Regions from separate parts of the Mitsuaria sp. CC2 genome, predicted to be linked through region 1. Evidence: predicted binding sites of a transcription regulator. Region 1 holds the regulator's gene; the other holds the start of a gene.

The links. Region 1 encodes FliA, which starts transcription of late flagellar genes. Its sites were predicted from a motif close to CTAAAGTTTNNNNNNNNNNNGCCGNTA; they were not measured.
Region 2: the regulator FliA is predicted to act here: its motif matches at 2,977-3,003, upstream of PV762_RS03615 (putative motility protein).

What each region holds. Positions count from the first base shown of each region.
Region 1 is NZ_JARVXN010000003.1:104,604-115,962, forward strand. Features, by position in the region: gene flhA (flagellar biosynthesis protein FlhA) at 1-1,212, shown strand, start outside; gene flhF (flagellar biosynthesis protein FlhF) at 1,209-2,906, shown strand; gene PV762_RS01180 (MinD/ParA family ATP-binding protein) at 3,237-4,058, shown strand; gene PV762_RS01185 (RNA polymerase sigma factor FliA) at 4,080-4,793, shown strand; gene PV762_RS01190 (methyl-accepting chemotaxis protein) at 5,067-6,227, shown strand; gene PV762_RS01195 (HPP family protein) at 6,262-7,395, shown strand; gene PV762_RS01200 (hypothetical protein) at 7,697-8,182, shown strand; gene PV762_RS01205 (hypothetical protein) at 8,325-8,591, shown strand; gene PV762_RS01210 (hypothetical protein) at 8,612-8,836, shown strand; gene PV762_RS01215 (hypothetical protein) at 8,999-10,066, shown strand; gene PV762_RS01220 (hypothetical protein) at 10,077-10,451, opposite strand; gene PV762_RS01225 (hypothetical protein) at 10,760-10,966, shown strand; gene PV762_RS01230 (GNAT family N-acetyltransferase) at 11,046-11,359, shown strand, end outside.
Region 2 is NZ_JARVXN010000005.1:239,910-252,157, forward strand. Features, by position in the region: gene ompA (outer membrane protein OmpA) at 200-850, shown strand; gene ubiG (bifunctional 2-polyprenyl-6-hydroxyphenol methylase/3-demethylubiquinol 3-O-methyltransferase UbiG) at 1,024-1,725, shown strand; gene gph (phosphoglycolate phosphatase) at 1,722-2,429, shown strand; RNA gene ssrA (transfer-messenger RNA) at 2,550-2,923, shown strand; gene PV762_RS03615 (putative motility protein) at 3,012-3,227, shown strand; gene PV762_RS03620 (PIG-L deacetylase family protein) at 3,405-4,289, shown strand; gene PV762_RS03625 (hypothetical protein) at 4,425-4,835, shown strand; gene PV762_RS03630 (excinuclease ABC subunit A) at 4,854-7,421, opposite strand; gene PV762_RS03635 (pyridoxamine 5'-phosphate oxidase family protein) at 7,577-8,092, shown strand; gene PV762_RS03640 (plasmid stabilization protein) at 8,119-8,439, shown strand; gene PV762_RS03645 (DUF4148 domain-containing protein) at 8,536-8,865, opposite strand; gene PV762_RS03650 (TonB-dependent receptor) at 9,303-11,516, shown strand; gene PV762_RS03655 (DUF4198 domain-containing protein) at 11,617-12,248, shown strand, end outside.

The sequences.
Region 1 (11,359 bases):
GGTGTGGTCTTCATCCTGGGCCTGATCCCGGGCATGCCGCACCTGGTCTTCCTGATCATCGCCGGCGCCCTGGGCTACCTGGCGTACTGGCTGCGCACCAAGGAGCAGGCCAAGCAGGCCGCCGAATCCAAGAAGCCGGCCGCCGCCGTGCCGGGCGCGCCGAATCCGGACGCCGAAGCCTCCTGGGACGACGTCGTCGCCGTGGACACGCTGGGATTGGAAGTCGGCTACCGCCTGATCACGCTGGTCGACAAGTCGCGCGAAGGCGACCTGCTGAGCCGCATCAAGGGCGTACGCCGCAAGTTTGCGCAGGACATCGGTTTCCTGCCCCCGTCGGTGCACATCCGGGACAACCTGGAGCTGCGCCCCAGCCAGTACCGCGTGACGCTGCGCGGCGCGGTGATCGGGGAAGCGGAGGCCTACCCGGGCATGTGGCTCGCCATCAACCCCGGTCACGCCACGCAGAAGCTGATCGGGACGCCCACCACGGACCCTGCCTTCGGACTTCCGGCGGTCTGGGTCGAAGAGCGGCAACGGGATATGGCGCAAATGGCGGGCTTTACCGTCGTTGATTGCGCGACCGTGGTGGCCACTCATCTTTCACACTTGCTGCAAGTTCACGCGGCCCGGTTGTTGGGTCGAGTGGAAACCCAGCAGCTGGTGGATCACCTCACCAAGCAAGCGCCCCAACTCATCGAAGACGTGATTCCCAAGATGGTCAATGTCGCCGCCCTGCAACGAGTCCTCCAGTTCCTGCTGGAAGAGGGCGTGCACATCCGCGACATGCGTTCCATCGTGGAAAGCCTGGCCGAAAACGCCACGCAGACGACCGATCCCGCCGAGCTGGCCCGTCGCATCCGCATCCACATCGCTCCGGCGATCGTGCAGCAGATCTACGGTCCGGCCAAGGAGCTCGACGTCATCGCCCTCGATCCCGAGCTGGAACGTCTGGTCTCGCAGGCCCTGCACTCGCCTCACGGCGCGGCGCTGGATCCCGGTGTGGCCGACACGCTTGCAAGAAGTGCCGCGCAAACGGCGCAATCCCAAGAGGATCGCGGTTTGCCCGCCTGCCTGCTGGTGCCCGACCTGATTCGCGCTCCCCTGGCCCGACTGCTCAAGCGCGCTGCGCCGCGGCTGAAGGTGCTGGGACACAGCGAGATTCCTGAAACGCACACGATCCGCATCGGCTCCATCATCGGAGGCACGGCATGAACGTCAAACGCTTTACCGCCCGCAATTCCCGCGAAGCCATGGCCCTGGTCCGCCAGGCCTTCGGCGACGAAGCGGTCGTGCTCTCGAACAAGCCCTGCCCCGAAGGGGTGGAGGTGCTGGCGATGGCGCCGGAAGGCATGTCGCAGATCGAGCGCGTCGCCGCCTCGACGCCGCGTGCCGCCGGCGCTGCTGCGCCGCGCGCCGCCGCGCCGCGCCAGTCGGCTGCCCAGCCGCAGCGGGAAGAAGTGCAACCGCGTCAGGCGCTCAAGCAGCGTCTGGCCGCGTCGCCGGCCCCGCAGCGCGCCGAACCCGGTTTCGGCGGCTCGGTGGGCGAAGACGTGAACGCGATGGCGATGAGCACGCTGTCCTTCCAGGACTACGTCCGGGAACGCATGCTCAAGCGCCGCTCGGCCGAGATGAACGGCCTGCCCGATCCGATGATGGACGAGCCGGCGCCGGCCTTCTCGCCATCGCAGATGAATGAATCGGTCGCCTCGATGGCCGCGCAGCGCGATCAGCGCGCGCGTTCGGCGATGCAGACCCTGGGCGCCCGTCGTGTCGACGAGCGTGCCTACGAACCCGCGCCGGCGCCCGCGCCGCGCGTCGTGCCGCCGGTGCTGCGCGACGAGATCCGTGTGCAGCAGCAGGCCATGCAGGACCTGGGCGGCATCGGCCACGGCTTCGGCGGGATGGGCAACCATCCGCTGAACGACATGCCGTCGTCCTCGCGTCGCGAGCAGGAGATGATGACCGAGCTGCGCGCGATGAAGGGCATGATCGAAGAGCGCTTCGGCGCGCTGGCCTTCATGGAGAAGCTGCAGCGCCAGCCGGCGCAGGCTCGCCTGACGCAGAAGCTGCTGGATTCCGGTTTCTCGCCGGCCCTGGTGCGCAAGCTGGTCGAAGGCCTGCCGGCGCAGACGACCGAGGAAGCCGATTCGCAGGCGTGGGCCGCGAACGTGCTGTCGCGCAACGTGCAGACCGCCGAGCAGCAGCCGGCCCTGGAAGATCAGGGCGGCGTGTTCGCGATGATCGGCTCGACCGGCGTCGGCAAGACGACGACGACGGCCAAGATCGCCGCGGCCTTCGCGACCAAGTACGGCGCGAGCCAGCTGGGCCTGATCACGCTGGACGCCTACCGGATCGGCGCTCACGAGCAGCTGCGCGCCTACGGCCGCATCCTCGGCGTGCCGGTGCACACGGCGCATGACCGCGCGTCGCTGGAAGACCTGCTGGACCTGCTGTCGTCCAAGAAGATGGTGCTGATCGACACGGCCGGCACGGCCCAGCGCGACAGCCGGACCGCCGAGCTGCTGGACATGCTGGCGCACAAGAGCATCAAGCGCATCCTGGTCGTCAACGCCGCCCAGCAGGGCGAGACGATCGAGGACGTGGTCGGCGCATGGCGCGGCGCGGAAGCGCAGGGCGTCATCCTGTCGAAGCTGGACGAAGCGGTGAAGCTGGCCCCGGCGCTGGACACCGTGATCCGCCACAAGCTGCGCGTGCTGGGCGTCACCAACGGCCAGCGCGTGCCGGAAGACTGGCATCGCCTGTCGTCGCAGGCGCTGGTGCAGCGCGCGCTGCGCAGCCACGGCCAGTCGGCCTGGCGCGTGGACGCCTCCGACGTCAACCTGATCTTCACCGCCGGCACCATGGCGGGCGGCGCGGGCGCCGCATCGCCGATGGGGATGAATTGATCAAGGGCTGACCGCTCGGTCGGAGGGGGCTTCCCGGGGAGGGGAGTTGCCAAAGGCGGGCACAAGTTCTAGAAAGGGGGAAGGGTTCGGGCTCTTCCCCCTTTTTCCATTGGGTTTCCATCGGAGCGGGGGCAGGTCCGACGTCGTTGTGTGAGAGGTCCACGAGGTGAGGGTGACGGGAGAGAAAAGCGGGGTGTTTCCCCCTTTCAATTCCCGGTCAAAGGGTGGCCCCGGGAGGGAAACTTCCGGTAACGGCTCCAGCATTGGCCGGTTCCTCTCGAGAGGGACAGGGCGCTGGGGCGGAACACGCAAGAGACACAGAGCAGCCCAATGCGCGACTTCAGCAATGCTCCCAAGGACCAGGCCGACGGCCTGCGCCGTCTGTTCGCCACGGCGCGCGTGCGCGTGGTGCCGGTGGTGAGCAACCCGCACGTCGTAGGCAGCGGCGCGCTGCTGGAAGGCATGTGCGCGGCTTTCGGGGAACTCGGCCTGCACACGCTGGTCGTGGACGCGGGCGAGCAGGCTTCGGCGGCGTCGGAACTGGCGGCGGTGGACCTCGCGGCCTGTGTGGAACCGCTGTCGGCGAAGGTCTCCTTCCTGGCCGCGCGCGGACTGCCGATGCGCTACGTCAATGCCAACGGCTCGGCCGCCCAATTTTTGGAAGCAGTGACCGACGCCGCGCCGTACGCGGACGTCGTGCTGCTGCACGCCAGCGCCGCGGAACTGAGCCGCGTGCTGGTCTCGCGCGAAGTGCGTCCGGTGCTGCTGGCCGACACCGACGTGCAGAGCGTGACCTACGCCTACGCCGGCATGAAGTGGCTGACGCAGCGCGCTGGCCTGATGGTCTACAGCCTGCTGCTGGCCTGCAACCCGCAGCTGCGCCTGGCGGAGCGGATCGCGCAGCAGCTGTCGAGCTGCGGCGACGGTTTCCTCGGCGCGGTGCTGCGCGAGTGGGCTTGTTTGGATCCCCGCCAGCCGGTGACGGCGCCGCTGACGCACGAGATGCGTCACATGGCGCGCGAACTGCTGCTGGCTTCGGTGCCCGGAGCGGCGCTCGACAGCGCTGCTGACGCCATGCCGCTGCGTCCGCGACCGATGTGGCAGCCCAAGGCTGGCCGCGCCCCGCAAGGCGTGACCCTCGCTGCGCATTGACGCCGGATTGGAGACGAGACGATGTACACCGCCAAGGGTCAACTCGACAACAACTCGCTGATCCGCCAGTACAGCCCGCTGGTGCGCCGACTGGCGCATCAGATGATCGCGAAACTGCCGGCCAACGTCGAACTGGACGACCTGATCCAGGTCGGCCTGATCGGCCTGACGGACGCGCTGTCGCGCTTCGACACGGCGCAGGGCGTGCAGTTCGAGACGTTCGCGACGCAGCGCATCCGCGGCGCGATGCTCGATGAGCTGCGCGGCAACGACTGGATGAGCCGCGGCAACCGCCGCCAGCAGCGCTCGATCGAGAGCGCGGTGCACAAGCTGGAGCAGAAGCTCGGCCGGGCGCCGCAGGAGTCGGAGATTGCCGCCGAGATGGGCATTCCGCTGACGGAGTACCAGGAGATGCTGGGCAAGGTGCGCGGGACGCAACTCGTCTATCTGGAGGACATCTCCGGAGGCGAGGACAACGACGACTACCTGGACCGCCACGTGGGTGACAACTCGGCGGACCCGATGTCGATGCTGGGCGACCACCGCATGCGCGAGGCGCTGGTGGAGGCGATCAAGAACCTGCCGGAGCGCGAGGCGTATGTCATGTCCATGTACTACGAACATGACATGAACCTGAAAGAGATCGCCGCGGTGCTGAAGGTGACCGAATCGCGGGTGTGCCAGCTGCACAGTCAAGCGATTGCCCGATTGCGCGTGAAGCTGCGCGACTGGTAAAAGTAGCCGCATAGCGGCCGCAGTCCTTGTGGTCAAGAACCATGGGGGGAGCGTCCGATGTGGGACTCATTGCGCAGGCGCGCCGGGGAGGCGGCGCCTGACGCGTCGGCTGGCGGAACCGAGGTCGGTTTGCGTGAGCCGGCGATGCACAACAACACGAGCCAGGTCGTCCGGGAGCTCTCGGGCGGCGTCTCGAAGCTGGGCCGCGACGCGGCCGAAGTCCGCGGGTTGCTGGAGGACACGCAGAAGGTCGTGACCTCGCAGGCGCAGGCGATGCAGGCGCTGGGCTCCGAGCTGGAGCAGGTCCGGCATGCGCAGGACGGCATCAACCAATCGACGAACCAGACGCGCGAGGCGGTGGAGCGCGCGCGCACGGCGCTGTCCGGCGTGGGCGAAGAAGTCGGCGGCATCGTGTCGACGCTGCGGCAGGTGTCCGACGCGGCCTCCGAGATCACGAAGATCGCGTTGCAGACGCGGCTGGTGGCGTTCAACGCGTCGGTGGAGGCCAAGCGCGCCGGCGAGGCGGGGCGCGGTTTCGGCGTGGTGGCGGATGCGGTGAAGGACTTGGCGGCGCAGGTGGAAGCGTCGTCGAAGGCCATCATGGGCACGGTGGGGACGCTGGATGCGCGGATCGAGACCTTCAGCCGGGAGCTGAGGGCGGACGGCTCGGGAGGAGCCGGTCAGAGCAAGATCCTGCAGGCGTTCGCGGATGTGGAGGTCGATGTCGACCTCATCGCGAAATCGGCGCAGGAAAGCCAGGCGACGACGCAGCAGTTGGCGGAGCGCTCGGGAGAGCTCGGGGTGGAGATCCAGCAGGCGATGCGCAAGCTGGAATCGGCGTTCGCGTGCAGCGACCGTTTCCTGCGGCTGTCGGAGCAGATGATCGAGCAGATCGCGTCGAGCGGCGTCGAGGTCGAGGACTCGCCGTACATCCAGGCGGTGCAGGGGGCGGCGGCGGAGATTGCCGGCCTGCTCGAACGCGCGGTGAAGGAGAAGCGGATCGATGTGTCGTCGCTCTTCGACGAGCATTACCAGCCGATCGCTGGGACCGACCCGCAGCAGTTCACGACGAGATTCACGCAGATCGCGGATCAGCTGTTCCCGGAGGTCCAGGAGCGGGTGCTGAAGTTCTCGGACAAGGTGGTGTTCTGCATCGCGGTGGACCGCAACGGGTACGTGGCGACGCATAACAAGCGGTACTGCCAGCCCCAGCGCGCGGGGGATGTGGCTTGGAACACAGCCAACAGCCGCTACCGGCGGATCTTCAACGACCGGACAGGGCTGGCGTCAGCCCGGAATCAACGACCGTTCCTCCTGCAAACCTACCGCCGGGATATGGGCGGCGGGAACTTCGTGCTGCTCAAGGAGGCTTCGGCACCCGTCACCGTTGCTGGGAGGCATTGGGGTGGGGTGAGGTTGGCGTTCGGCTTTTGAGGCGCTAGCGATACTAAAAAATTTGGGAGAGTAAATGTTTCTGACTACGACAGAGCGAACTCAGCGAATGGCGGCAATCAAAGAGGGTCTAGATCAGCAGAAGCCGATTGATCCGATTTCCGTCAGAGAGCTGCTTGCATGGTTCAATGCCGAGCGTCGAGGAACTCAAGTTGTGTACTGGGTTCGAGATTTATTGAGAACGCACGAGGTTGAGACTGTTCCCGATTTTGAGTCGGTCCCTCTAGATACTCCAGTAAGTTTCATCCTGTCAAAGTCCGCAAACGACGATGAGGAAGAGATTGAGGAGTTGGAAGAGGAAGAGGAGGAAGAGCAGGACAACATAGCGGAAGGAGAGGTTGTTGCTGAAAGCGCCGTTTCGCGCCGCTTAGTTGTCGGGGCACTAGCGGAACCTGCCTTCAGAATTGGCAGACTCTTGGCGGCGAATACTGTGCCGCTATACGTTGCGCCTGACTGCACTCTGCAAGAGGCGGTGACGTTGATGCTGCGGCATGACTTCTCTCAACTGCCGGTGATGTCGTCTGAGCGCGATGTGAAAGGTGTGGTCAGTTGGAAAAGTATCGGCCCTACGTTGGCATTGAGCGCAGAGGCTCCTGCGGGAACGGTGCGTGAGCATATGAAACCTCACCTCGAGGTGGATGCCGACGCCTCATTATTCTCAGTCATCCCAACCATTATTGAAAATTCTTATGTGTTGGTTCGTGGCTTGGATCGAAAGATCCAGGGGATAGTGACATCGACGGATCTAAGTCTTCAATTCAAACAACTATCCGAACCTTTTCTCCTGCTTGGAGAGATTGAAAATCATATCCGTAAACTCATCGATGGCCGCTTTGATGCAGATGAGTTGGGATCTGTAAAGGATAATGCTGATACGGAACGAATCATCGCAAATGTCGCAGACCTGACCTTTGGTGAGTATGTTGCGCTGCTGGGTAAGGCGGAGTTTTGGGGCAAACTAAGAATATCGATTGATCGCAAAGTATTCGTTAAGGAACTGGATCTTATTCGGTTGATTAGAAATCGCGTCATGCATTTTGATGCGGACGGGATTTCTCCATACGATTATCAGTCGTTGTATAAATTTGTTCAATTTATACATGAGGTGCGACGTCTTCAAATTCGTGCTGATCGGAAGGCTGCGACTTAGTTCGCCCTGAACAAGTCACGTCACTACTGGAGTCGGTAGTGACGATGCTCGAATTCACAGATTTGTGTGATTGAAAGATTTGTGGGTCGGAACCAAAATGTGCCTTCGATGTCCTAAACATCACTCGCTTAGAAATAGAAATTCGAGCCCCTTGGGCTCGTTTCGCTTGATCTTTGGGCGAGATGGGTTGCTCCGCGAGGACGACCACACGCTGAAAATGCGTGTTTAGGCATCTCGCCCACCCTCCGCATTCAACAGGTCAGGTGGTCGTCCCTCAACTGTCATTTAGTTAAGGACTTCCATGCCCTCCAATCGCCTCATCCAATCCGTCGCCAACAGCAACTTCCAGCTCTCGGAATTCCTCGCCCTCGAACACATCGAGTTGGACCCCAATCCCGGCGAGCGCGCGGTCCCGTTCCTCGACCGCCATCCCCTCGCGCTCAACTCCGACCGCACGCTGGAGCAGCTCAGCGTCGCCGCCGGCAACCCCTATCACTACGGGGTCGGCGCAGACGGCGGCTTCTACAAGCATGCGCTCGTGCTCGACCAGGACATCACCGTCCGCGCAGCCATCGCGAATCTGCGCAACCGCCTCGCGCACGCGACCTCGTTCTTCCAGGAAGTCGACTTCTCCGCGAGCACGAGCCGCACGAGCCGCACGAACTGCAACCCCCGCGATATCGCCATCGAGCTCCTCCACGAGGTCTCCTGCTACTTCACGGTCATCGAGATCGCAGCCGTCGAAGAACACGGCCGGCAGATGCAGAACACCCTCCCGACGGGCTGACCGTGTCGAATTTCAGACCGACCCCTAATCCCCAGACCCCAAAAGATAACGAGTGCCCGCGCGAAAGCGTGTGGCACTCGTTTTGTTTTGGGGGGACGACGCCGCGAGCTACGCTGCGTCAACGGCTCACACGAGGCAGGCCATGAAAAGTGTCCGCGTTAAAGCGATCGGCGTTCCGTATCGCCAGGGTTGGATTGAGGTAGCTCAGGTCCATCCGGGCTTCATCAACATCGAGACCTGGGACGTGCACCCCGATGTCGACATCTCTGCCGTTTCCCTCGATGGCATCGCTGATCGGAACGTGACGGCGAACACCGAGATTGAATTGAACGTCGAGGAGGCGAAGAAGCTCGCCGATGCGCTTCTCAAGGCGATTGCAGACGCTTCGGGTCAAGCCAACCAGACTTGAGCGTACCGAAAGGAAGCCGCGTGATCACCATCCCAAACGCTTTTGCGCCCATGCTATTGCAAGCCGTGCGCGACGCAGTCCTGTATCACGAGGGGCTGCTCCGCAGCGAGACTATTCGCCCGCACGACCGAGCCGACTATGAGGAATACCACGTCCACCTCACGCAGTTCCTTGCCTACCTCAAGGAACAATATTTGGATGTCGAGAAGGAAGCAGGCGTGCCGTTGAGCGATCTGCACGTGTAAAGCGTCGCCACGCAATCCGTCAATGAAAACGAGTGCCCACGCGGGAGCGTGTGGCACTCGTCTTGTGTTTGGGTGTTGTGGCCCCGCATCGGACGGGTTCTCGTGACGCAGTGAAACCAGTCGACAACTGCCGGGGGGAAATTGTTGCCCTATGCTCTTCGTATGAAAGCCAAGTTCCTTATGGTGTGTGGTCTTGCCTTGCTCATCTGCGGATGCGCCGGGAATGGACCTAAGGTCAGCCTAGCTGAGGCTCAAGCGCAGCACGATGCAATGTCCAAGGTCTGCTACGAATCCGCAGGTGAGGTGATATCAAGACAGGCCCCAAACGTCAGTGCTCTGTACTTCTCTCCGCGCTCCAGTGTCATGGGCGCGTGGGAATTCGAACTTTTCTATGGCGTCGGTGAGCCAAGGAAGTGGGGGACGATCGACGTGCAGTCCGACCGCTCTCCAAGCAGGGAAGATCGCGTCCCGGGTGCATATCAAGTTCGCTATACACATGTTCCGGTCCATCGGACGATAGGGAAAACGGTACTCACGTTCAATGGGGTGCTGCAAGAGGTGGTGGATCTCTCCAGCAACGAAGTCATTGCGAGCCGTAGAAACTACATTTGGGGAACGGACTTCAATCGAAGTTCCTTCTGCCTGGGAGCCAATTGGTACGATGGAAATTATGGTTTTCTCGAGCGCGTACTGGGGCCGAGATACGTCGAGCGCCCCCGATCTCCCCCTCCCGAACGCTACATCAAGGCGGTGATCCGCTCAGTGAGCGAAGTGGATCAGACACTTCCGTCCCTATCAACGGAGAGAGTCCTTCCGCCTGGGGCTAAGTACGACTACAACAACCGTACCGTCACGCTGCCCGACGGAAAATTCGGCATGCCTTCGTATTGGAATAGTGGGCCGATTGAATACGCGGGCACGTTGGTGAGCCCCGACTATTACGTCTTTGTCATGCTGCCGGAAGGTCGAGCGCAAAATTGGCCACTCCGCAAAGTGCTGCTGTCTTTCCGAAATAAGCAAGGTGCGGCGTTGAAGAATGTATATGTTCAGTTGCCGCTGGGCGTTGATTGGAGTGGCGGGTGGGGAATACTCCCTGGTGAAATATCCATTGAGGGAGATAAAATTGAGTTCGCACTCTACGGAATGAAGGTTCGAGGAAAGGAATACTATGATCGGCAGAATCCGGGGCGATATCGTCGAAAATACATCGTGAGCGCATCAATGGACTGAAAGCATGGCCTCATCCTGAGGCAAGCACGGGAATCCCCGCCATATTGCTGTCTAGCTCCAGCTTCTTTGCCGTGATCGAGATCGCAGCTGTCGGGGACCACATCCGCCACCTGAAGAACTCGATGGGGGCGAGCTGCCAGTGGCGGGCTTCAGAAAGCACCTCATCTCCAGACCACCAAAGGAAAACGAGTGCCCACGCGGGCGTGTGGCACTCGTGCTTTTTTTGGCTGTGCGCGAGATGGTGCGCTGGCAGCCCTTCAAAGTGCGGCGGTTGCTTACGTCGTGTGGCATGCGTTGCAGCAGTAATAGCAGCCATTGATTCGATCGTTTGGCCGCTGCCCTTTTTCCGCGGCAACAGCCCCTGAGCAATAAGTGTGTTCGCCAAGGGCGATCCGGTTATGCGGCAGTGGCATGTGCGTGCAACCGGCTGACAAGTTGTGAACCTCGTAGTCCCCGTTCGGTTGCACGTTCTTGTTGATGATGAATTGAGCCATGTTCATTCCTCCTTGATAGTCGTTTGATCCTTGGTGGCTGGCATCTAGCGTGGCAGCCGCGTAAACGCTATCAATACCTTCGCGTTCCAGCTTCCTCAAGGCGTCCGATGACTGGCAATTCCGTTTCGGCTAACCGGAAGCGCCTAGGCGACCTCTATGCGGAATCATTTCAAAGGCTGCGCACCGTACGATCAACGTCATGTCTCGAAGCATTCATCGCACGACGAAATCCGTCTTCCATCTCAAGTCCAGGGCTGAGGTGGAAGCGCTGTGTGATTCGCGGGCGCCGGATCCGGACGTGGCCGAGCTCTTGAAGAAGTGGGCGTTCAAGCGGGCGTCGATCCGGAACCGGAAAGTCGCTGCCGCTGCTGCCTCAGAGCCGGTGGATCCCGAAGGCAACGCCTGACCCCCGCTCGCTTCGACCTGATCCTGCGCGTCGGCAGCCATGTCGCGACGACGCCCGATTCCCATCTCCACGCGCCCTCATGACGCCTCCCTCGAACACCCTGACCCGCGTCACGCCCGCCGACGCGACCTTGCTGGATAACCTCTGGCAGTTCTACGAGCTCGAATCCTCGTTCTGGTCGGGAGAGGACATCGATGCCAACGGGCGCTTCAGCTCGCTCTCCGGCTTCCTTGGCCGGCTGGGGGATCCCGACGCCTTCGACTGGGCCTACCTCATTCGCCAGCAGGGCGAGGTCGCCGGCCTTCTCCTCGTCGGTCACCAGAATCTGCGCGATGGCACGATCCAGCGAACGATCCTCGAGTTCGGCGATCTCTACGTGCTGCCGAAGTACCG
Region 2 (12,248 bases), on a different contig from region 1:
ATTGCGTGCGCTTGTCGTGCTTCTGCAACAGGTTCATCAACGGAAGTCGCGCCTGCCGTGAGAATGCAGACGTCCTGTTGCCCTATGGCACAATCGGTTCGTCCCTAGGAGAAACCCTTGGTCGGGGAGACTCCTGAGGTTTTAGTTCCGACATTGGACGTTTCGCAGGGCAACTGCGGCTTTCCTTGAGAGGAGAATCATGAAGAAATTGAACCGCGTGGCAGCGCTCTTCGCTGTCGCCGCCGTCGCCACCTCGGGTGCTATGGCCCAAACCGTGGATAACTGGCGCGCTACCGATGGCACCGTTTGGAAGAACGGTACCAACGAACTGTGCTGGCGCGATGCATTCTGGACGCCGGCCACGGCTGCCAAGGACTGCGACGGCGCGCTGAAGCCGGTGGTTGCTCCGGTGGCTCCGGCCGCCACGCCGTCGGCTCCGGCGGCGACGCCGTCGGCTCCGGCCGTCGTGCCGGTGCCGGTCGCTCCGACGAGCGAGAAGGTCACGTACGCTGCTGATGCCTTCTTCGACTTCGACAAGGCTGTCCTGAAGCCTGAAGCGAAGGCGAAGCTGGATGACCTGGTCTCCAAGACCGGCGGCATCAACCTGGAAGTGATCATTGCTGTCGGCCACACCGACGGCATCGGTTCCGACGCCTACAACCAGAAGCTGTCGGTTCAGCGTGCTGAATCGGTCAAGCAGTACCTGGTGACGAAGGGTCTGGAAAAGAACCGCGTCTACACCGAAGGCAAGGGCAAGAAGCAGCCGATCGCCGACAACAAGACCGCGGAAGGCCGCGCAAAGAACCGCCGCGTCGAAATCGAAGTGGTCGGTACGCGCGCCGTCAAGTAAGCGACGAGGTATTGGCGACTCCGGTCGCCAATCGACAAACCCCGCCAGCCGCAAGGCTCGCGGGGTTTTTTCATGGCGGCGTCATGCGGGGAGGCGCCCGGGAGGGTGCATGACATCGGCAATCTGTGCGATGTGGCTCCGTGGTGGCATTGTGCTCGGCTACCATAAGGCCCATGGCGAATGTCGATGCAAAAGAGCTCGAGAAGTTCAGCGAGCTGGCCCACCGCTGGTGGGATACCGAAAGTGAATTCAAGCCGCTGCACCAGATCAATCCATTGAGATTGAACTGGATCGACGGGTTGTGCGGCCTTCAAGGCAAGACGGCGCTGGACGTCGGCTGCGGTGGCGGCATCCTGGCCGATGCGATGGCACGCAAGGGCGCGAACGTCCTGGGCATCGACCTGGCGACGAAGTCGCTGCGCGTGGCCGAGCTGCACGCGATGGAGGCGGGCACCGAGAACGTCGCCTACGAGGAGATCGCAGTCGAGGATCTGGCGGCGCAGAAGCCGGCGTCCTTCGATGTCGTGACCTGCATGGAGATGCTGGAGCACGTGCCCGATCCCGCGTCGGTGGTGACCGCGCTCGGGCAACTGGTGAAGCCGGGCGGATGGGTGTTCCTGTCGACGCTGAATCGCAATGCCAAGTCGTTCCTCTTCGCGATCGTCGGCGCCGAATATGTGTTGCGCATGCTGCCGGCGGGCACGCATGAATACGCGCGTTTCATTCGTCCGTCGGAGCTGGCGCAGATGTGCCGCGATGCCGGCCTGGAAGTGCAGGCCGCCAAGGGACTGACCTTCAATCCGATCACGCAGCGTTATGCGTTGAATGCGGATACCGACGTGAACTACCTGCTGGCCTGCCGCCGTCCCGCATGAGCACGGTGATGCTGAACTCGCCGGTCGGTGTGCCGCTGCGCACGACCATCCGGACGGTGCTGTTCGACCTGGACGGTACGCTGGTGGACAGCGCGCCCGACCTGGCGGGAGCGACAAACGAGATGCTGGCGGCGCGTGGCCTGCCCGAGGTCCCGTTCGAGCGCCTGCGGCCGATGGTCGGTGCGGGCGCGCGCGGGATGATGGGAGTGGCGTTCGGCGTGTCCCCGATGGAGAGGTCGTTCCCCGCGCTGCGCGATGAATTCTTTGATCGCTACGAGCAGCGACTGCTCCGCGCGACCGTCCCGTTCGACGGCATTGCCGCGATGCTGCAGTCGCTGTCGGACGACGGCCTCAGCTGGGGCATCGTGACCAACAAGTCCGAGCGCTTCGCGCTGCCGCTGGCGCGCGGGCTGGGATGGGATGCGCGGGCGGCGGCGGTCATCGGCGGCGACACGACGCCGCACAGCAAGCCGCATCCGGCGCCGCTGCTGGAGGCGGCGCGACGTGCGGGCGTGCCGCCGCACGAGTGCATCTACGTCGGCGACGATGCGAGGGACATCCTCGCGGGTCGTGCGGCGGGCATGCCGACGGTGGCGGTGCGCTGGGGTTACCTCGGCGATGGCGAGCCGATCGACGCCTGGGGGGCGGACGTGGTCGTGGACGCGCCGTCGCAGCTGATCGACTGGCTGAAGTCGGCGCGCTGAGCGCGTCGATTCAAACGCCTGTCGAACTTCGAAGCGAGTCTTTGAAGACTCTTTGATGAAGTCGACGAGATCGGGCTCTTGAAGTCTGACGGACAGGCATAATGTGAGACTTCTCTCTCTGGGGCCGACCTGGTTTCGACGTGGGTACGGATTTGGAGTAGGGCATGCCGAGGGCCAGGCACCTCGTAAATCCATCTGGAACAAACCAACTGCGAACGATCAAACGTACGCTCTCGCGGCTTAAACCCCGCGGACCTCTCACCGGTTGGCCGATGGGCCGGGTGACGGGACGCAAGTCCTGACACAGAGAGGTTATTCACATTGGCTGGCTGTCATTCGTGCACCTTGGGTGACGGCGAGATTTAGGGTGCTGGCTCGTCCGGTAGCGTGCTTCTGCGCGACCGGGCAGGTGAGAACCAAATCAGAAAGCTAAGCATGTAGAACTGCCCGATGAAGGCTTGCGGACGCGGGTTCAATTCCCGCCGGCTCCACCATCTTCCTGAAAAGGCCCGGACGTTGCGTCCGGGCCTTTTTCTTGGTTCATCACTTCAAGCTGGCGCCGGAATAGCCGATATTGAAGTCATGAACATCACCAACTCCCCCAGCGTCGCGGCAGCAGTCAGTGCTGCCTCCAACAGCGCGCCCGGCTCGGTCGGCAATGCCGCCGGCCTGTTGGTGCTCCGCAAAGCCATGGACACGCAGGAAGCCGGCGCCGCCGCGCTCCTCGCAGCCTTGCCGCAGGCCCCTGCGCTCGCCGCCGAAGGCACGCTCGGCCGCAATATCAACACCTACGCCTGAGCGACCGCTCAGCCACGCGAGGCCGCATAGGCCGTTCAGGCCGCGGGTTCTCCGCGAGCGTCCGACACAAACCGTTTCATAAGGCTGGCAGGCCCTTTGCCACTGTTCCTTCGCCAAGCCTGGGCGACCGCGAGCCGGTTGCCTGGCATACCGAAATCAGGAAGGAACCGCCACGCCATGGACGCTCTGATGCATCGACGCCCGTTCCGGAACGTGAACGAGGGCATGCCCGTCGGCCTCATCCCCGCGGAGTCGCTGTTGCGACCGCCTTCCGAACGCCACATCGACGGCGAGGGCACGCCCGAGTGGGCCTGGCGCCAATGGCAGCCGCTGTGGGGCGCGCCGCTGACCTCGCTCGACGAACTGGTGCCGGAGGGCCGGCGCGCCGTCGTCGTCGCGCCGCACCCGGATGACGAGGTGCTCGGCTGCGGCGGCCTGCTGTCGCTGCTCGTGACGCGCCACCGCGCCGGCCTGCCGCCCGATCGCGCCCCGGCGCCTCCGGTGGAACTCGTGGCCGTCACCGACGGCGAAGCCAGCCACCCCGGGTCCGAACGATGGACGCCGGCGCGGTTGGCCGTGCAGCGCCGCCATGAACGGGCCTCCGGGCTCCGGCGTCTGGGCTTGCACGTCCCCGTTCATTCGCTCTGCGTGCCGGACGGCCGCGTCACCAATCACGAGGACGATCTCGTGCTTGAGCTCTGCCGGCGCCTGCGGCCCGACGATGTGCTCCTCACCTCGTGGCGGCTGGACGGCCATCCAGACCACGAGGCCACCGGACGCGCCTGCGCGCGCGCCGCGTTGCTGACGGGCGCCACGCTGATCGAGATCCCCATCTGGGCCTGGCATTGGGCGCGTCCCGGCGACACCGCGGTGCCCTGGCATCGGATGCGTCGTCTGCCGCTGAATGCGCGGGCACTGCAGGACAAGCGCATCGCCCTGGCCGCGCATCGCAGCCAGCTGCTCGCCGACGACGACCGCCCGCCCGTGCTCTTCGCCGAAGCGGTGAATCGTCTGCTGCGTCCGTTCGAGTTCGTGCTGCAGCCGGAAGCCGCGCCTCAGTAGACCGTCCCAGCAGACCGCCGCAGACGGCGTTGCCGCGAGCGCGACATGCCCTCGCGGGCATTGCCGCGGCGCAGCATGACAAGCGCGAGGACGGGGGCGTAGCATCGAGTCTCCTCGGACTCATGCACCTCCGTCATGTCCGTCTGGCAATTCGATCTGGCCTTCGCGCAGGGCGGCGCGGCGGCGTCGTGGCTGCCGTCCTCGCGCTCCGACGTCATGCACTACCTCGCGAGCCGCGTCGGGCCGAGCACGCCGATGCTCGAGGGCTGGCGCTACTTCGGCAACGAGGCGGGCAACTGCATCGACATGGTGTCCGACCCCGATGGCCGCTACGAACTGCACGCGCGGCTGGATGCCCGCGCCGGCGAGACAGACCACTTCATCGAGGTCGTCTGCGACGTCGCCCACGCGCTCGGCTGCGAGTTCTTCAGCGAGGAACTCTCTGCGCTCGTGCGGCCGAGTTCCCGGGCCTTGAAGGAAGCGCTGCAGCGCTCCAGTGCGTGGCAGTTCGCCCTCGATCCCGAGGGTTTCCAGCCGAGCCGCTGATCGAGCCGCTGATCGGCTTCAACGCGGTCCGTCGATCGCCGCCTTCAGATGCCGGGCCGTGCGCGACGCCGCGTGCGCCGCGACGTCCTCCGGCGTTCCTGCGACGACCATCTTGCCGCCGTCACCTCCCGCGCCGGGCCCGAGGTCGATGACCCAATCCGCTGCGGCGACGACGCGCATCTCGTGCTCGACGACGACGACCGTGTGGCCCGCGTCGACCAGGTCGCGCAGTTGTGCCATCAGCTTGTCGACGTCTGACGGATGCAGCCCGGTGGTGGGCTCGTCCAGCACGTAGAGCGTGTGGCCGCGCTGCGTGCGCTGCAATTCGGTGACGAGCTTGATGCGCTGCGCTTCGCCGCCGGACAGCTCCGTCGCGGGCTGGCCGAGCCGCAGATAACCCAGCCCGATGCCCTTCAGCAAGCCGAGCGGCCGCGCCAGCGCCGGTTCCTCGGCGAAGAACTCGAACGCGGCGTCGACCGTCATCCCGAGCACGTCCGCGATGTTGCGCTCGCGGTAGCGGACCTTCAGCGTCGCCTCGTTGTAGCGCGCGCCGTGGCAGGCGGGGCAGGGCGCGAAGACGCTGGGCATGAACAGCAGCTCCACGCTGACGAAGCCTTCGCCTTCGCAGGTCTCGCAGCGCCCCTTTGCGACGTTGAAGGAGAAGCGCCCCGCGTCGAACTTGCGGGCGCGGGCTGCCGGTGTCGCGGCGAACAGCTTGCGCACGTGATCGAACAGTCCCGTGTAGGTCGCGAGATTGGAACGCGGGGTGCGGCCGATCGGCTTCTGGTCGACCTGCACCAGGCGACGGATCGTGTCGGCGCCGCCGGCGATCCGGCCGCCCGTCGCGGACAGGACGTCGGTGCCGCCTTCGGCGTCCTCGTCATCTTCCGCTGCGACCGGCTCATGGCCGAGATGGGCGCCGACGAGCTCCACCAGCGCACGGCTGACCAGCGACGACTTGCCCGAGCCCGACACGCCCGTGACCGCCGTGAACACGCCGAGCGGGAACGCGGCGTCGACGTCGACGAGGTTGTTCTGCGTGATGCCTTCGAGCCGCAGCCAGTCCTTCGGCGCGCGTCTTTCGCGACGGCGTCGCGTACCGGCGGTCCCCGCCGCACGGTCCGGGTCCTCGTTGGCGCCGGCGGCATCGGGGAAGAGATAGGCCGCGGTGCGCGACGCCGCGACGCCGCGCAGGCCGTCGGGCGGCCCGCTGTAGAGCACCTCGCCGCCGAGCTCGCCGGCCGCCGGGCCGACGTCGACGATCCAGTCCGCGGCCCGCATCAGGGTGAGATCGTGCTCGACCACGTAGATCGAGTTGCCCGCGGCCTTCAACGCGCGCAACGAGGCGAGCAGCGATTCCCCGTCCGCCGGATGCAGCCCCGCCGACGGCTCGTCGAGCACGTAGACGACGCCGAAGAGGTTGGAGCAGATCTGCGTGGCCAGGCGCAGCCGCTGGAGCTCGCCGGGCGACACCGACGGCGTGGCGCGTTCCAGCGACAGATGGCCGAGCCCCAGGCTCAGCAGCGGACGCAGTCGCATCAGCACGTCGTCGACGAGGCGCCTGGCCGCGAGGCGCTTCTCCTCGCTGAGTCCGTCGGTGGCCGCGTCGCCGAGGTGATCCGCCAGCTGCGCCAGGGGGAACTGCGACAGCGCGCCGATGTCGAGCCCGCCGAAGGTCACCGCCAGCGCCTCGCGCTTGAGGCGCTTGCCGTCGCAGACCGGGCAGGCGCCGCCGATGAGGTAGCGCGACACGCGGCGCTTCATTAGCGCGCTCTGCGTGGTCGCGAAGGTGTGCATCACGTAGCGCTTCGCGCTGCTGAAGGTGCCCTGGTAGCTGGGCTCCATCTTGCGTCTCAGCGCGTCCTTGGTCTCGGCGGGCGAGAAGCCGGCGTACACCGGTACGGTAGGCTGCTCGTCGGTGAACAGGATCCAGTCGCGCGTCTTTCGCGGCAGCTCGCGCCAGGGCTTGTCGACGTCGATGCCGAGCGTGACCAGGATGTCGCGCAGGTTCTGGCCGTGCCAGGCCGGCGGCCACGCGGCCACGGCGCGGTCGCGGATGGTGAGCGTGTCGTCGGGCACCATCGAGGCCTCGGTGACCTCGTACACGCGCCCCAGCCCGTGGCAATGCGGGCACGCGCCTTGCGGCGTGTTGGGCGAGAAGTCCTCGGCGTAGAGCATCGGCTGCTTCGCGGGATAACGCCCGGCGCGCGAGTACAGCATCCGCAGCAGCGACGAGAGGCCGGTCACGCTGCCCACCGACGAGCGCGCGCTCGGCGTGCCGCGCTGCTGCTGCAGCGCGACGGCGGGCGGCAGGCCGTCGATCGAATCGACCGCGGGCACGCCGACCTGGTCGATGAGCCGGCGCGCGTAGGGTGCGACCGATTCGAAGTAGCGCCGTTGCGCTTCCGCGTAGATCGTGCCGAAGGCGAGCGAGGACTTGCCTGATCCCGACACGCCGCTGAACACCACCAGCGCGTCGCGCGGCACGTCGACATCGACGTTCTTGAGGTTGTGCTCGCGGGCGCCGCGGACCTGGACGAAGGCGGCGCGTGCGGCGGAGGGCGATGGGGCGGAACGTTGGCTCAAGTCGGACCTCGTGGCGGCAGGGGAAGGGCGGGGCCGGAGTATCGGTGGCGTGGACACGGGTCGGCAGCAAGCTGGATGCCTAGGGCGCAGGCGACCGGGTGTCCGGCGGGAGCGGCATTTGCTGGGTAGAGGCCATCAACCGAAGGAGTTTTCCGATGACCGACAAGCCCCTCTCCGACACCGAGCGACGCGCCAAGCTCTGGGACCTGATCAAGGACGTCAAGGTCGGACTGTTCACGACCCACCATGCGAACGGGCATCTGCATTCGCGTCCGATGACGCTGCAGAACAAGGACCTCGACGAAGGCGAATCGCTGTGGTTCTTCATGTCCCGCAGCGGCGATCCGTACAGCGATATCGTCGCGTCGTCGCAGGTGAACGTGGGCTTTGCCGATCGCAGCGATGACACCTACGTCTCGGTGTCCGGCACCGCGGAGCTCAACGAGGACCGCGCCAAGCGCCAGGAACTCTGGAGCAAGGCTGCGGAAGCCTGGTTCCCGAAGGGCGTCGACGATCCCGATCTCGCGGTGGTGCGCGTGCGCATCAGCCACGCGAGCTACTGGGACGTGAAAGCGTCGAAGTTGACGCAGCTCTACGCCATGGCGAAGGCGGCGGTGACCGGCAAGCCGCCGACCGGTCTGGCCGAGACCGGCGAAGTGCGCATGAAGTAAGGCATCCATCCCGACCGGAGTACCCCATGCCCAGAGGCGACAAGTCGTCCTACACGGACAAGCAGAAGCGGCAGGCCGCGCACATCGAGAGCGGCTATGAGGATCGCGGCGTTCCCAAGGCCGAAGCGGAAAAGCGCGCCTGGGCCACGGTCAACAAGGAGACCGGCGGGGGCAAGAAATCCGGCTCGGGGCGCGGCCAGCCGGAGAACCACGAGCCGTCCCGCCAGGGCGGCCGATTGGGCGGCAAGGCTGCGGGCAGCCGCACGGCGGCGGAGCGATCCGCTTCTGCCAAGAAGGCCGCTGCGACGCGCAAGCGCAATGCGGCGGCGCGCGCTGGTCATCATTGAGCCGGTGACGGCGTGCGCCGCTGAGTGCGGCTGAAATGCAAGACGCCCGGCGCAAGCCGGGCGTCTTCGCTTCGAACTTGGCGGTCCGAGCGGGACTCAGCGGGCGGCGACGCCTTCGGTCGCGGCGCCCTTCGCTTCCTTGGCGGCGTAGCGCTGCACCAGGGCGGCGTACGTCGGCGACGCCTTCAGCTCGGCGTAGCGGGCTTGCGCCTTGGCGCGTTGGCCGGCGTTCAGCGCGAAGTCTTCGGTGCGGTCGACGGCGGCCAGGCCGGACGCACGATAGATCTCCAGATCAGCCAGCACTTCGGCGCGGGTCTTCTGGCCTTGCGTGATCGGATCGAGGTGGCTGTAGCTCTGCGCGAAGGCCGGCACGGCGGCGGCGGACAGGGCGATCAAGGCGGTGGCGATCAGGGTCTTGGCGGTCATGATGATGTCCTTTGAGAGAGCGGTGGATCGGGGCGTCTGGCGTCTTGGGCCGGCTTCGTTTGCCGATGACTGAAGGTTAGAACCGCCTTCCTTTCTGATAAATGACTGGCACGCGAATGAGCCGTTGTGAGGCTCGCAACAATCGCGTCCGTCCGCAGCGCCCCCAAATGCGAAGCACCCGGCAGGGCCGGGCGCATCCGGCCGCGTCGGCATGGTGTCGGGCGTGATGTTCGGACTGATGTTCGGGATCGGCGGCATCGGTGGTACTGCGGAGCTGACGTTGAACCGCCGTCCGGCTGCCCCGCCCAGAGCTTGGTGCCGCCGGTGCCGCGCTCGATCGACGCTGATGCGTTGATCTATCGCACGCGCATTCACGAGTCTTGCATGTGGCGACTTTATGATGAGAAGCGTTCTCATTTGCAATAATGCGCCTGCCCATGTCCGTCCGCCCTGATTCGTCCCTCCTGCTGACGCCGCTGTCGTCGGCCCTGAAATCGCTGCTGGGCGCCAGCCTGGTCGTCGGCGCGGCCGGCGCGATGGCGCAGGCTGCAGAGGCACCGGCGGCTCCGGCCAAGGCTGCTGCCGCCGCCGCCACGACGTCGTCGGGCACCGCGCTGAACAAGGTCACCGTCCAGGGCAAGGCCGAACGCCAGAAGGCCGGTCTGGGCTCGCGCGGCGGCGTCGGGATCCTGGGTTCGCAGGACGCGATGGACATCCCGTTCAGCACGCTGAACTACACCGAACAGCTGCTGCGCGACCAGCAGTCGCGCACGCTCGCCGACGTGCTGCAGAACGACGCCTCGGTGCGCGTGATGACGGCCGCGCAAGGCTTCGGCGAGGACTTCCAGATCCGCGGCTTCGCCGTGCCCAGCGGCGACGTCGGCTTCAACGGCCTGTACGGCCTGTCCTCGGGCAATCGCATGCCCGCGGAGATCATGGAGCGCGTCGAGGTCCTGAAGGGCCCGGCCGCGATGGTCAACGGCATGCCGCCGGGCGGCAGTGTCGGCGGCGCCATCAACGTGATCCCCAAGCGCGCCGGCGACGAGAACCTGACGCGGCTGACCACCAGCTTCGCCAGCGGCGAGCAGCTCGGCGTGGCCTTCGACGTGGGCCGCCGCTTCGGCGACAACAAGGCGTGGGGCGTGCGCATCAACGGCAGCTACCGCGACGGTGAAGCCAGCATCGACGACGGCAACGCGCGCCAGCGTTTCGCTTCCGCCGCGCTGGATTACCGCGGCACGCAGCTGCGCTGGAGCACGGACGTGTTCAAGCAGCACGAGAACATCCGCGGCTTCCGCTCGCAGCCCGCGTTCGTGGCCGGTCTGCTGAAGCTGCCGGAGGCGCCGGATCCGAGCAAGAACATCTACGGCAGCAACGCGCTGCTGGCCATCGACGACGAGGTGGTCGCAACCCGCCTGGAGTACGACGTCAGCGACCGCCTGACCGTCTGGGCCGGTGCCGGCTGGCGCGACAGCTGGTCCATGCAGGACTTCCCGACCGCCAGCACGCGGGCGGACGCGCAGGGCAACTTCCGCCTGATCGGCGCCTGGTACGACGCCTACTTCCAGACGACCAGCGCCGAAGCCGGCGCGCGCGCGCGCTTCGACACGGCCGGCATCGGTCACACGATCTCGGTCGGCGTGAGCCGGCTGGATCAGGAGACGGGCAGCTTCTATCTGGCCAACCCGACCTCGACGTCGGTGCCGTCCAACATCTACAACCCGGTGGAGATGCCGGCCGTCATCGGCGTGCGGCGACCGGCGACCCTGACTTCGGACACGCGCCTGTCAGGCGTCGCGATCGCCGACACGTTGTCCTTCCTGAACGAGCGTCTGCTGGTGACCGTCGGCGTGCGCGACCAGACGGCCGAGCTGACCGCCTATCCGAAGACCGCCACGAACTACTACAAGAAGAGTGCGGTGTCGCGCCTGGGCGGCGTGGTGTTCAAGGCCAGCGACGACATCTCGGTCTACGCCAACTACGCCGAGGGACTGACCCGCGGCGGCATCGCGCCGGCCACGGCGGTGAACGCCAACGAGGCCTTCGCCCCCTATCAGTCCAGGCAGATCGAAGCCGGCGTCAAGGTGGACTGGGGCAGCTTCCTGACCACCGCCAACGTCTACCAGGTCAAGAAGCCCAACACGATCAACGAGACCGTGCCGGCGGACTCGCAGGGCCGCACCGTGCGCTACAGCTTCGGCGGCGAGCAGCGCAACCGCGGTGTCGAGTTGTCCGCGCAGGGCGAGATCATCCGCAGCGTCCGCTGGCTGGCCAGCGCGTCCTTCACCGACGCCAAGCAGACCCGCACCACCAACGGCCTGAACCAGGGCAAGGACGCCACCGGCGTGGCGGACAAGACCGCCAGCGTCGGCGCCGACTGGAACGTGCCTGACCTGCCGGGTCTGGGCATCAACGGGCGGGTGATCTACACCTCCTCGGGCTGGCTGGACACCGCCAATACGCTGGCCGTCCCCGCGTGGACACGCGCCGACATCGGCGCCCGATACACCACCAGGATCGCCGGCGTGCCGACCGTCCTGCGCGCCAACATCGACAACGTCTTCGACCGCAACTACTGGTTGCTCAGCGGCACCTACGCGACGGTGGCCACCGGCCGCACGGTGGTGCTGTCGGCGTCGTTCGACTTCTGAGTCCCGGTGTCATCGCGTCACCCTTCCGTTCATCATCCGAGTCCCCCAAGGAGACCTCATGAACAAGAGCTTCCGTCCGTCTTTGTCCCCGTCCTCGCATCTGTCTTCGCGTCTGTCCGTCCTGTCGCTGCTGCTGGCCGCGGCCGGCGCCGCGCAGGCGCACCAGATCTGGATCGAGCAGCCCGCCGGCGCCAAGGAGCCCGCGGTGGTCCGCTTCGGTGAATTCGGCGAGAACCTGCGCGAGGCCTCGCCGGGCCTGCTGGACAAGTTCGGCCAGGTGCGCGCGATCCGCCTGGACGGCAAGGGCGAGCAGCCGGTCGATGCCGTCAAGGGCAAGGACGGCTACGCGCTGCCGTTCCGCGCAGAGGCCGGTGAATCGCTGCTGGCCGAGGACGCCGCCTGCCCGCTCTACAGCTTCAAGCAGGGCGAGAAGCAGGTGAGCAACTGGTACCGTCCGGCCGCCCGCCTGGTGACCGGCCACGCCGCGCTGCCTCCCAAACTGACGCTGGACGTGGTGCCGGCCGGTCAACCGGGCCAATTCAAGGTGTTCTTCCGCGGCCAGCCGCTGGCCAAGGCCAAGGTGTCGCTGGTGACGCAGTCGGGCTGGGCCAAGGAAGCCCATTCGGACGCGCAGGGCCTGGTCACCTTCGACCTGCCGTGGAAGGGCCAGTACGTGGCCGAGGTCGCGCACAACGACAAGACCGCCGGCGAACGCCAGGGTCCGAAGGGCGC